4 regions of the Kluyvera sp. CHPC 1.2972 genome follow, and region 4 is predicted to be linked to each of the others. Evidence: predicted binding sites of a transcription regulator. Region 4 holds the regulator's gene; each other region holds the start of a gene.
The links. The regulator PurR, encoded in region 4, represses purine synthesis genes. The targets are predictions, from matches to a motif close to CANGCAAACGTTTGCNTG.
Positions count from the first base shown of each region.

Region 1: the regulator PurR is predicted to act here: its motif matches at 1,675-1,692, upstream of cvpA (colicin V production protein).
Region 2: the regulator PurR is predicted to act here: its motif matches at 1,941-1,958, upstream of pyrD (quinone-dependent dihydroorotate dehydrogenase).
Region 3: the regulator PurR is predicted to act here: its motif matches at 1,233-1,250, upstream of tusA (sulfurtransferase TusA).

Region 1 covers NZ_JAPKIB010000001.1:663,045-666,253, forward strand. The annotation lists gene purF (amidophosphoribosyltransferase) at 1-1,098, opposite strand, end outside; gene cvpA (colicin V production protein) at 1,132-1,620, opposite strand; gene dedD (cell division protein DedD) at 1,902-2,579, opposite strand; gene folC (bifunctional tetrahydrofolate synthase/dihydrofolate synthase) at 2,569-3,209, opposite strand, start outside.
Region 2 covers NZ_JAPKIB010000008.1:55,174-58,382, reverse strand. The annotation lists gene V6944_RS14075 (YcbX family protein) at 1-141, shown strand, start outside; gene zapC (cell division protein ZapC) at 138-680, opposite strand; gene pyrD (quinone-dependent dihydroorotate dehydrogenase) at 845-1,855, opposite strand; gene ssuE (NADPH-dependent FMN reductase) at 2,107-2,682, shown strand; gene pepN (aminopeptidase N) at 2,797-3,209, opposite strand, start outside.
Region 3 covers NZ_JAPKIB010000002.1:346,070-349,278, reverse strand. The annotation lists gene zntA (Zn(II)/Cd(II)/Pb(II) translocating P-type ATPase ZntA) at 1-768, shown strand, start outside; gene tusA (sulfurtransferase TusA) at 928-1,173, opposite strand; gene V6944_RS05105 (7-cyano-7-deazaguanine/7-aminomethyl-7-deazaguanine transporter) at 1,357-2,022, shown strand; gene V6944_RS05100 (DcrB family lipoprotein) at 2,095-2,652, shown strand; gene V6944_RS05095 (MFS transporter) at 2,686-3,209, opposite strand, start outside.
Region 4 covers NZ_JAPKIB010000003.1:56,260-59,468, forward strand. The annotation lists gene V6944_RS06255 (MFS transporter) at 1-696, opposite strand, end outside; gene cydH (cytochrome bd-I oxidase subunit CydH) at 857-946, opposite strand; gene purR (HTH-type transcriptional repressor PurR) at 1,241-2,266, shown strand; gene punR (DNA-binding transcriptional activator PunR) at 2,285-3,196, opposite strand.

The sequences.
Region 1 (3,209 bases), on a different contig from region 4:
CACCAGCAGCACGTTCTTATCGCGGAATTCAGCGCGGTTAGCGTTAAGCTTGCGGCGAACGGACTTACGACGCAGCTGCTGGCCCGGCATGATAAAGGTACGGCCAACGTAGCGGTTTTTCACAAACCCCTGACGGTACGGTTTGCCGAGAATGCGGGCGATTTCCAGCGCGATATCGCAGGAGGTTTCCGGAATTGGAATCACCACATCGATATCCAGATCTTCCCATTCACGCGCAATCTTCTCGCCGAGCTTGGTACCCATGTTCACACGGGCGCTGTAGACGGAAATTTTGTCGATAAAGGAGTCTGGACGCGCGAAGTAGACGTATTCGAACAGGCACGGGTTGCTTACCGGGTTGTCAGCGCACTGACGGGTGAACAGCTGGCCGTTTTCGGTGATGTAGACCGCCTCGCCCGGCGCAACGTCGCGCAGGAATTCAAAGCCGAGGGTGTCCAGCGCCACGCTTTCGGAGGCCACCATATATTCGGTGCGACCGTCGCCAATATCACGCTTGCCCAGCACCAGCGGACGAATACCGTTCGGGTCGCGGAAGGCCACCATGCCGTGGCCGATAATCATCGCGACGCAGGCATACGCACCGCGAATCTGGCGATTGGTTGCGGCGATAGCAGCGAAGATATTGTCGGCTTCCAGCGGGTAATGACGGAAGTTATCCAGCTCGCTTGCGAAGATATTGAGCAGGATTTCAGAATCGGAGGTGGTGTTGATGTGGCGGCGTTTTTCTTCAAACAGTTTTTGACGTAACTCGTGCGCATTGGTCAGGTTACCGTTATGCGCCAGCGTAATGCCGTACGGGGAGTTGACGTAAAAAGGCTGGGCCTCAGAGGCACTGGAGCTGCCCGCCGTTGGGTAACGCACGTGGCCAATACCCATGTTGCCCTGCATACGCTGCATGTGGCGGGCTTCAAAGACATCGCTCACCAGACCGTTCGCTTTACGCAAGCGGAAGCAGTTGTTGGCATCAATGGTGATGATGCCAGCGGCATCCTGTCCACGGTGCTGCAGCACCGTTAGCGCATCATAAATCGACTGGTTTACCGGCATGACACCGGCGATACCGACAATACCGCACATACGTCTTTTCCTCGTTAAGCAACGACCCAAAGCTTATACTTTGGGCAAGAAACTTGACGAGCTTTGAAGGTATTCAAAAAACCATCTGATAACCGGTGAGAAATAGGGAATAAACTGCGAATGCTGCCAGTCATCGCTTTTGGCCATCCCGGTAAAGGTGTCAAGGAAGAACAAGATAGCGGCGATAATCAGCACCCCACGTAATGCGCCGAAGCAGATCCCCAATACCCTGTCTGTACCCGACAGACCGGTCTTTTCCACCAGTTGGCCTATCACAAAGTTGACGATAGCGCCGACGATGAGCGTCGCGATGAACAGCGCCGCAATAGCAATCCCATTTCGAACCCGTTCGTCCTCAAAGCCCGTAAACCAGACTGACAGGTCAGTGTAGTAATGGCTGGCAACGTAGAAGGCACAGCCCCATGTTACCAACGATAATGCTTCACGAACAAAGCCGCGGATGAGGCTCACCAAGCAAGATAAGCCCAGCACCGCGATAATGGCGTAATCAATCCAGACCATATATGTCCCACGATTTTACGCCCTGTCATCCAGTTCGGGCGCATTCTAACAGAAAAAGAAAACGTTTGCGTAGGGATTTCCTTCCCCGGCGTAAATAAAAAATGGCGCTGAAAAAATATTCAACGCCATCGTTTTTTGGTCGTTTTAGGCGTTATTCAGCACCCCTAACCCTCTCCCCCGAGGGGAGAGGGGACCGTTGGGAGACGTCGACAAGCCCAGCACCGACTTTCTCCCTCGGCCCTCTGGGAAGAGGGCCGGGGTGAGGGGAAAAGACCCACACCTTAGTTCGGCGTATATCCCATCACCACGCCGCTGAGCCCCGACAACCGATTCAGTTCACCAAGTGAACCTTTCAGCTTATCTTTCGAGGCATCCGGGCCGACCAGAATACGGGTGATTTTACCCTGAACGGGCGTCGAAGGCGACGTGTAGGCGTGATATCCCGCACCGCGCAGACTCGCCACAATTTCGTTCACCTTATCCGCATTCTTCAATGCACCAAGCTGCACCACGTACGCTTTACCTACCGGTGCCGGTTTCTCTTCCGGCGCGGCTTTCGGCGGTGGCGTCGCTGCCGCGACCTGTTCAGCAACAGGCTGCGGTTTTGGCTTCGGTTTTTCTACTGGTTTTGGCTTCGGCAGTTCGGCGGCCGGCGGGATCTGTTCGAGATCGCCGTTGCCGTTCACTGCCAGACGGCTGGAGTCCAGCGACGGTGCTGCCGCGTCACCTGCCCTCACCTCTTCTGCCGCCCCTTCAGGCGGCTGAGCAGGCAGCGCCTGCGTTGCCGTCGGCAGCATATCAGGTTCATCACGGTCCCCCGGTTTTGGCACCAGCGGAATCGCCGCGAACTCATCCTGATAATGCTTTTTTTGCCCGTCAAGCAGCCCTGGCAGCACAATGACCCCCAGCGCAACTAATACTATCGTCCCGACGAGACGGTTTTGAAACTTACTTGCCACCGGCACTCCCCGCGTCCAACGCTTCCATCACATGCGCTACCGTGTGGAACGAACCACACACCAGCACCGTATCTTCGGGCGCTGCGTCAGCCATGGCGGCGTGCCACGCCTGCACGACGCTGGTAAAAACGGTCCCTGCGCGCAGATGCTCGCGCAGCTGTTCCGCCGTGGCACCGCGAGGTCCCTCGAGCGGCGCACAGTACCAGCTATCCACAACGTCCTCCAGACACGCCAGCGTACCGGCGATGTCCTTATCATGCAGCATACCAATAACCGCCAGCACTCGCCCAGTTTTCGGCAACGATTTGAGACGCCCGGCAAGATAGGCCGCGGCGTGCGGGTTATGTGCAACATCGAGGATCACGCGTGGCTCAAGCTGGATGGTCTGGAAACGGCCCGGCAGAATCGCGCTGGCGATGCCTTCACGGATCACCGCTTCACTTACCTCAAGCCCGCTGGCGCGCAGCGCGGCAAGCGCCGTGGCGGCATTAGGCTGCGGCACGTTTGGCAACGGCAGGTTACGCAGTTCGCCCTGGGCGTCGCTGAAGGTCCAGCTATCGCCTTCGACGGTATAGCGCCAGTCAACGTTACGCTGCAGCAGCAACGCGCCTTTTTCATGGGCCACGTCGG
Region 2 (3,209 bases), on a different contig from region 4:
CGCGCAGGTATCTGCGGCAGCTGCCGCGTGACGCTGTTGGACGGTGAAGTCAGTCCGCTGAAAAAGAGTGCGATAGCCAACGATGGTACGATTCTCAGCTGTAGCTGTGTACCGAAAACGGCGCTGAAGCTGAAACTTTAAACCGCTTGTTCCAGGCTGTAACCGTCCAGCCCCGGCTGCGGTTGCAGTCTGTCGTTCATCACTTTGATAGGGTCGCCAAGCTGCATGGTGCGCCCAGCGAGAACCAGACCCGGCTGAGCCAGCAGACAGAGTGCCGCGTTTTCGCCCGGTTCTACCACCAGCAAATTCACCTGGCTATCATCGTCGCTCAGCCACACGGCCGCCGCATCGCCAGTTACCGGAGACCAGCTCTCTTCATGAGCGCGGAAGTGCCAGCTTTTCGGCATTTGCGGTTTCAGGAAGCGGATAGCCACCAGCGCATTAAGAATAAGCTCAGCACGATGTTCTTTTGACAACACCAGATCGCGGCATTTCTCTTCAAAGGAGAAATAAAGCGCGGCATCGTCAACGCAGAATCCGGTTGGCGCAAAAGCATCGGGGGTTAACATCCGGCGAGCAAAACGCGAACGAAACAACATACCATTGGCTAAATCGAGCATCATTCGATCGTGCTCTTCATCATAATACCAACGCCAGTTATCATCAGGTTTAATTCGCATTTTACTCCCCCGTCATATTCGCATCCGATGCATTGCCTGTTCTTCCGTTGCGTTACTTTGCCTTAAATAATAAAAGACCAATATGTTTAAATAAGCAACAGTAGGAAAATATAAAGCAACCAGGGCCGGAAATAAAGCCCTGGATCACAATACTGGGAAAAATACTAGATGTGAGTAATGATTTCTTTAATCAGCGGTGGGCCTTTAAAAATAAACCCGGAATAGATCTGCACCAGAGACGCACCGGCAGCCATCTTTTCACGAGCCGCAATCACCGAGTCGATACCGCCAACGCCAATAATCGGTAATTGACCTTTTAATTCGGCTGACAGCATACGAATAATTTCGGTGCTTTTTAATTGTAATGGACGACCGCTTAAGCCACCCATCTCATCGCAATTTTTCATCCCCTGAACCAGAGAACGATCCAATGTCGTATTGGTGGCGATCACCCCATCAATATTATGGCGAACTAAACTATCGGCCACCTGGATCAACTCTTCATGAGAAAGATCCGGGGCGATCTTTACCGCCACTGGAACATATTTATGGTGCTTTTGTTCGAGTTCAGATTGCTTATTTTTAATACCGGAAAGGAGATCGTCCAGCGCATCGCCATATTGCAGCGTACGCAGCCCTGGGGTATTTGGCGAGGAGATATTAATCGCAATATAACCGGCATAGGCGTAGATTTTTTCCATACAAATCAGATAGTCATCTTTGCCCTGCTCAACCGGGGTATCTTTATTTTTGCCGATATTAATCCCCAGAATTCCGTCGAAATGCGCTTTTTTCACGTTCTCGACCAGGTTATCAACGCCGTGGTTATTGAAACCCATGCGGTTGATCAACCCTTCGGCATCGACCAGGCGGAACAAACGCGGCTTGTCATTGCCCGGCTGCGGACGCGGCGTGACGGTACCAATCTCAATGGAACCGAAACCCATCGCCCCTAAGGCGTCGATACATTCGCCATCTTTATCCAGACCGGCTGCCAGACCCAGTGGATTTTTAAACGTCAGCCCCATGCAGGTGACCGGTTTTTCCGGCACTTTTTGACGCACGAGTGCTTCCAGCGGGGTGCCGGTGACGCGACGTAATTGTTGGAACGTTAATTCATGAGCGCGCTCTGGATCGAGCTGAAAAAGTGCTTTACGAACGAAGGGATAGTACATGAACTCTCCTGGATTCCCGGTGTGCAAACCGGGGGCGTATTATGTGCGATAACGCTCAGAAATGGAATTGACCTGCGGCAAAAAAAGCGCAATCGTTTTCCTTCTATTCAACCTCGACTGCACTCCGCATATGCATTTTCTGGTAATCCATCATCAGAAAAAGTATTTCGCCCAAGGTTTCCCCTCTGACACACTGATGCAAATGTTATCAATTCTAGATTCATGTTTGTTTTTAGTTATAAGGAGAGACCATGCGCGTCATTACTTTAGCAGGCAGCCCCCGTTTTCCTTCTCGCTCCAGCGCCCTGCTGGAGTACGCCCGGGAGAAACTCTCTGCCGCCGACGTTGAAGTTTTCCATTGGCATTTGCAGAACTTCTCCCCCGAAGATCTGTTTCATGCCCGTTTTGACAGCCCAGCACTACAAACCTTAACCGAGCAGTTGGCTCACGCCGACGGCCTGATTATCGCCACGCCGGTCTACAAGGCATCATTCGCTGGCGCATTAAAAGCGCTGCTGGATCTGTTGCCCGAGCGCGCGCTGGAAGGCAAAGTAGTGCTCCCGCTGGCCACCGGCGGCACGGTGGCGCATATGCTGGCAGTGGATTACGCCCTGAAACCAGTGTTGAATGCGTTGAAAGCCCAGGAGATCCTGCAGGGCGTGTTTGCCGACGATAGCCAGGTGACCGATTATCAACATAAGCCGCAGTTCAGCCCGAATCTGCACACCCGACTGGACAGTGCGCTGGAGACATTCTGGCAGGCGCTGCATCGGCGGGACATCCAGGTTCCCACGTTAAGTTCCGCGCGATTAACCGAACATGTTTGATAAAAAAAACGCCGTAGGGAAAAACCTACGGCGTTTTTGTTTGTCGATATCAATGTAACCGGAATTGCCACCGAGCCTCCCCGGAGTCGGCTCACGCTTCGTCCGGGCTACTGGTTAAGCTAAGGCTTTAGCAATCTTCTCGTACAGATCGCCAGAGAGATTTTCCAGCCCTTTCAGCTGCTCCAGCGCGGCACGCATTAACGCCTGACGCTTCGCATCGTAGCGTTTCAGGCGGATCAGCGGCTCAATCAGACGAGAAGCCACCTGCGGGTTTTTGCTGTTCAGTACGGTGAGCATTTCCACCAGGAACTGATAGCCGCTGCCGTCTGCCGCATGGAACGCCGCCGGGTTGCTGCCGGCAAAAGCGCCAATCAGCGAGCGAATACGGTTCGGGTTATTCATGCTGAATGAACGGTGGTTCAGCAGCTTACGTACCGTTTCCAGCACGTCGTCCGCCGGGCTGGTCGCCTGTAGAATCAGCCATTTATCCATCACCAGACCGTCATGATGCCATTTGTCATCATATT
Region 3 (3,209 bases), on a different contig from region 4:
GTGGTGCGCGAGGCGCTGCAGCGTGAACTGACCATTCCACAGGCCATTGAGCAGCGTACGCTCGTCGGTTCTGGTATTGAGGCCAGCGTCGATGGGCAGCGCATCGTTATCTGCGCCGCAGGCAAGTTCCCGACGCCGGATCATCAGGATGAGATCCAACAATTGGAAAGCCAGGGCAACACCGTGGTGCTCATTACCCGTGACGATACCCTGCTGGGGATTGTAGCGCTGCGAGACACCGTGCGTCAGGAGGCGCGTCAGGCGGTCGATGGCCTGCGTGAATTAGGCATTCAGGGCATCATTCTGACCGGGGACAATCCGCGCGCTGCTGCCGCCATTGCCGATGAGTTAGGTATGGCCTACCGCGCCAACCTGCTGCCTGCCGATAAGGTCAGTGAAGTCACGGCGCTGAACGCTCAGGGGCCGCTGGCGATGGTGGGCGACGGGATTAACGACGCTCCGGCGATGAAGGCTGCGGCGATGGGCATCGCGATGGGCAGCGGCACCGACGTGGCGCTGGAAACCGCCGATGCGGCGCTGACGCATAACCGTCTGACCGGGCTGGTGCAGATGATTCGCCTGGCTCGTGCTACCCACGCTAACGTTCGGCAAAACATCGCCATAGCGCTGGGGCTGAAGGGGATTTTCCTTATCACCACGCTGCTCGGCATGACCGGGTTGTGGCTGGCGGTGCTGGCGGATACCGGTGCGACGGTACTGGTGACGCTGAATGCGCTGCGGTTACTTCGCGGGAAGTTTAGCGCGTAATAGGGTCGGTTCGGTGCCCTTTCCCGGCGGCGCTTCGCTTGGCCGGGCTACGGGTCTAAATCGGTAGCCCGGGCGAGGCGTTTACGCCGACCCCGGGTTGGCTCGATGCCATTCCCGGCGGCGCTTCGCTTGGCCGGGCTACGGGATTATTGGTGCCGATTAATGGCGCTTACGCAGCAAATACTGGTACGGCACTGACTCGGTCTGCTGAGCAATCAGCTCATGTTCCATAAAGCGGCAAAAGCCGGGGATATCGCGCGTGGTGGCGGGATCGTCGGCAATAATCAGCAGCGTTTCCCCCACCGGCATCGTCCGCACGGTTTTACGCACCATCATTACCGGTTCCGGGCAGCGCAGCCCTTGCGCGTCTAAGGTGTGGTCGGGGCTGGAAAACAAATCGGTCATGAGCATCTCGTCGTCAGAAAAAACGCGCTTAGTTTACGCTGACCCTGCCTCAACGCAACCAGGTTAACGATTGCGCGAAAAACAACCATTGCAATGAAACGGGAAAGCAGTATCATTCCGCCCCTGCAATGAGTTTGCAGACTTTATTGGGTTCCCTCACCCCAACCACTAAAAAGGTACAATATGACGCCCTTTACCTCCTTACAGCGCCGACATGCGCTGGTTTGGCTATCGCTATTTCACCTGCTGGTGATCACCTCCAGTAACTATCTGGTGCAGCTGCCGGTCTCTATCTTCGGCTTCCACACCACCTGGGGCGCGTTTAGCTTTCCGTTTATCTTCCTTGCGACTGACCTGACCGTGCGAATCTTTGGCGCACCGCTGGCTCGCCGTATCGTTTTCGCGGTGATGGCCCCGGCGCTGCTGATCTCCTACGTGATTTCATCGCTGTTCTATATGGGCGAATGGCAGGGCTTCGGCGCGCTGGCGCACTTTAACCTGTTCGTGGCCCGTATCGCTGCCGCCAGCTTTATGGCCTATGCCCTGGGGCAGATCCTTGACGTGCACGTGTTTAACCGCCTGCGTCAAAGCCGCCACTGGTGGCTTGCACCGACGGCCTCCACGCTGTTCGGTAACATCAGCGATACCCTGGCGTTCTTCTTTATCGCTTTCTGGCGCAGCACCGACCCGTTTATGGCGACGCACTGGGTAGAAATCGCCCTCGTGGACTACTGCTTTAAAGTGCTGATCAGCATTGTTTTCTTCCTGCCGATGTACGGCGTACTGCTGAATATGCTATTGAAAAGGCTGGCAGATAAATCTGATTTGTCAGCAATGCAGCCTGGTTAAGGGTTCATTACACGGGTTGTGATAAGATATGCAGATAAGCCGTTATGGCTATTTATCGAAAGGAAGATGTCAATGCGCAAATTGGTGAAATATGCTGGTATTGGCCTGCTGGTAATGGGCCTTGCGGCCTGTGACAACAGCGACACCAGCACCCCTGCACAAGGTTCTGCTGCCGCGAGCGATGCCGCAGGTCAGGCAATCAATCTGTTAGACGGTAAGCTGAACTTTACGCTGCCGGCCGGGATGACCGACCAGAGCGGTAAGCTGGGCACCCAGAGCAACAACATGCACGTCTACTCTGACGCCACCGGCATGAAAGCGGTCATCGTCATCGTTGGCGACGACACCACCGAAGATTTAGCGGTGCTGGCAAAACGTCTTGAAGATCAGCAGCGCAGCCGCGACCCGCAGTTGCAGGTGGTGACCAATAAATCTATCGAGATGAAAGGCCACACGCTGCAGCAGCTCGACAGCATCATCTCTGCTAAAGGGCAAACCGCGTACTCTTCCGTCGTACTGGGTAAAATCGATGGCAAACTGCTGACCATGCAGATCACGCTGCCAGCGGACAACCAGCAGCAGGCGCAGTCTGACGCTGAGAAAATCATCAATACCCTGGTCATCAACTAAGTTTTGCTGACCAATAAACGGCCTCTCGCGAGCTTACGCCAGAGGCCGTTTTTTTAGCCGCCATCCCAGCAGCAATGCCACCGCCACCAGCCCCGCAGCGGCAATGTAAATCGTCGAAATGCCCATCCACGCCATCATCAGCCCGGCCAGCGGCCCGGTAATACCCAGCGATAAATCCATAAACACGGTATAGGTTGCCAGCGCAGAGCCTTGGTTCTGCTGTGGTACGGCTTTCACCGCCACCACGCCCAGCGCCGGGAACACCAGCGAGAATCCCGCCCCGGCGAAGAAGGTGCCGATTTTTGCCATCGTCGGCGTATCAGCCACGCCCACCAGCAGCAGGCCGACAATCTCCACCGAGAAGCAGCTCATCGCCACGTTCAGCCCGCCCAGGCGGTTAATGCCGTTCGGGAACAGCAGACGCGTCCCTACGAATGCGCAGCTAAAGAGCGTGAGCGCAAACGCCGCACCGTCCCAGCCTTTCGCGTCATAAAACAGGGTGATGAAGGTCGCGATCACCCCAAAGCCCGCAGAAGCGAGTGCCAGCGCCATTCCGT
Region 4 (3,209 bases):
AGTTATCGTACGCAACACCGGTGAAATATAGGTATAGAGCGTAAACATCGCCCCTGCGCCCAGTACAGTGGTCAGCAGCGCCGACAGCACCTGCGGACGTACCAGCACCGACAACTCGCGCTTCACGTCCGGCTTTTCACCCGCCCCGCCCTTCGGCAGAGAGAACCACAGCCCCAGAATAGCAATAATGCCGAGGCCTGCCGTTGCCAGGAATGACATCCGCCAGCCGATGGTTTCGCCAAGCCAGGTTGCCGCTGGAACGCCACCAATATTGGCAATCGTCAACCCCATAAACATGGTCGCCACGGCGCTGGCCTGTTTATGCTTCGGTACCACGCTGGCGGCAACAACGGAACCGAGGCCGAAGAATGCACCGTGGTTAAGGCTGGTGATAATGCGCGACAGCATCAGCGTGGTGTAGTCCGGCGCCATCGCCGACAGTACGTTGCCGAGGGTAAAAATCGCCATCAGGAAGATCAAGGCGTTACGGCGAGCACGATGTGAAAGGAGCAGCGTCATCAGCGGTGCGCCAACCATCACCCCTACGGCATAGGCGCTAATGAGCATCCCGGCAGCGGGAATGGAGACGTCTACGCCCTTAGCGATGACCGGCAGGAGCCCCATTGGCGAGAATTCGGTGGTCCCGATGCCAAAGGCCCCAATGGCTAACGCCAGTAAGGGAAAGTTAATTTTCATGCAAATGCTCCGGTTGGCCGCACGACAGACGCGGCATGTCGATAATGGGCAAAAGCATGACATCAATCACATAAAAACAGAAGTGTACAAAACAGCAAAAGATTATTGCTAAACGGGTAACAATCAGACAGGAGGGAGCGGACGCCCCCTCGCAGAGGAATTAATGCAGTACAGCAGTCAAACTTGCGGCAACAATCAGCGCAAGGGTAATGACGGTGGTGGTGAGTGACATCTTAAGTTCGGTACTCATCAACTTTTCTCCTTTTTATCGCTACAGCAAAACTGTGCTAACGCATTTTTGCACAGTATTGCGCAAAAATCTTCACAGATTTAGCAGGATGTTGGTTTTTACTCTTCCACTTTGCGTCAGGATAAGTCAAAATTCGACGCTTATTTATAAGCGTACCGGCCATTGACCCCCTCCTGTCGTCCTGTATCGTTTTCCCGGCGAATCGCAATCCACAAAATTGCGTCAGGGTGTGTGAAGGCAAACGTTTTCCTTTCGATTTTATCAGGGGCAGGCCAGGGTCTGGAGTGAGATGGAATGGCAACTATTAAAGATGTAGCGAAGCGCGCAAACGTTTCCACTACAACCGTATCACATGTAATTAACAAAACGCGTTTTGTCGCCGAGGAGACGCGTGAAGCCGTCTGGGCGGCGATCAAAGAGTTGCACTACTCTCCGAGCGCCGTTGCCCGTAGCCTGAAGGTGAACCACACCAAATCGATTGGTTTGCTAGCGACCAGCAGCGAAGCGGCCTACTTTGCCGAAATTATCGAAGCCGTTGAGAAAAACTGCTTTGAGAAGGGCTATACCCTGATTCTGGGCAACGCCTGGAACAACCTGGAAAAACAGCGCGCCTACCTGTCGATGATGGCGCAAAAGCGCGTGGATGGCCTGCTGGTCATGTGTTCCGAGTATCCGGAATCCCTACTGACGATGCTCGAAGAGTACCGTCACATCCCGATGGTGGTGATGGACTGGGGCGAGGCTAAAGCGGACTTCACCGACTCGGTCATCGATAACGCCTTTGAAGGCGGCTATACCGCAGGCCGTTACCTGATTGAGCGCGGTCATCGCGATATCGGCGTGATCCCAGGTCCACTGGAGCGTAACACCGGCGCGGGTCGTCTGGCGGGCTTTATGAAAGCGATGGAAGAAGCGCACATCAACGTCCCGAAGAACTGGATTGTACAGGGTGACTTTGAGCCTGAATCCGGTTATCGCGCAATGCAGCAGATCCTGTCGCAGCAGCCGCGCCCTACTGCTATCTTCTGCGGTGGCGACATCATGGCGATGGGCGCACTGTGCGCCGCAGATGAAATGGGTCTTCGCGTGCCGCAGGACATTTCGCTGATTGGTTATGATAACGTGCGCAACTCCCGTTTCTTCACCCCGGCGTTGACGACGATTCACCAGCCGAAAGATTCGCTCGGTGAAACGGCGTTTAACATGCTGATGGACCGTATCGTTAGCAAACGCGAGACCTCGCAGTCGATTGAGGTGCATCCGCGTCTTATCGAACGTCGTTCCGTGGCCGACGGTCCGTTCCGCGACTACCGCCGCTAAGCATTACCCACGGACACCCTACTCGGGTGTCCGCAGCCACTCTTCATTTAGCGTCTCGCTATCCCCCAGATATTCCAGCAGCCAGCTTAATGCCGGCGATGCTTCGCTTTGCTGCCAGGTCAGGCAACAGGCGGCATCCGGGAACGGGTTTTCAAGCTGTAGCGCCACCCACTCCCCATTTTCCAACCACGGTTGCGCCAGATGCCCCGGTACCATCGCCGCGCATAGTCCCGCCGAGATACAGGTTTCCGATGAAGCCCAGTCCGGCACCACCACACGCTTCTGGTTATCGAGTAGCCAGGTCGTCCGCTTCGGCAGCGAACGCGAAGTATCTTCGCGCACCAGCGACGGCCAGTTGCGCAACACATCATCGCTGAGCGGGCCCTCCATCTGCGCCAACGGATGGATACTCGCCACCACGCAGTGCCAGTTGAGCATCCCCATATCACGAAACGCGAAGCGGCCACCGACCGGAATCGCCTGAGTGGCACCAATCGCCAGCTCCACGCGGCCATCGGCCAATGCATCCCAGACGCCATTAAACACTTCCTGATAAACAATCAGCTCCACGTCGCTAAAGTGGCGATAGAAATCGACAATCAGCTGCCGGGTTCGCTGCGGTTTCACGATATTATCGACGGCAATCGCCAACTGCCCTCGCCAGCCGTTAGCAATTTTCTGGCACTGTTGGCGAGTGATCTGCATTTTTTTGATAACAGACCGCCCCTCCTTCAAAAACCATACGCCAGCGGGAGTAAGTTCAACGTCGCGATGGCGCCGTTCGAACAGGGGAACAGCCAGCCACTCTTCCAGCTGGCGTACCGTATAGCTCACCGCAGAAGGCACGCGGTGCAGTTCCTGCGCGGCGGCACTAAAACTACCGTTACGTGCCACCGCATCAACCACTTCCAGTGAATATTCAGACCACATTTTCTGCCTGCAA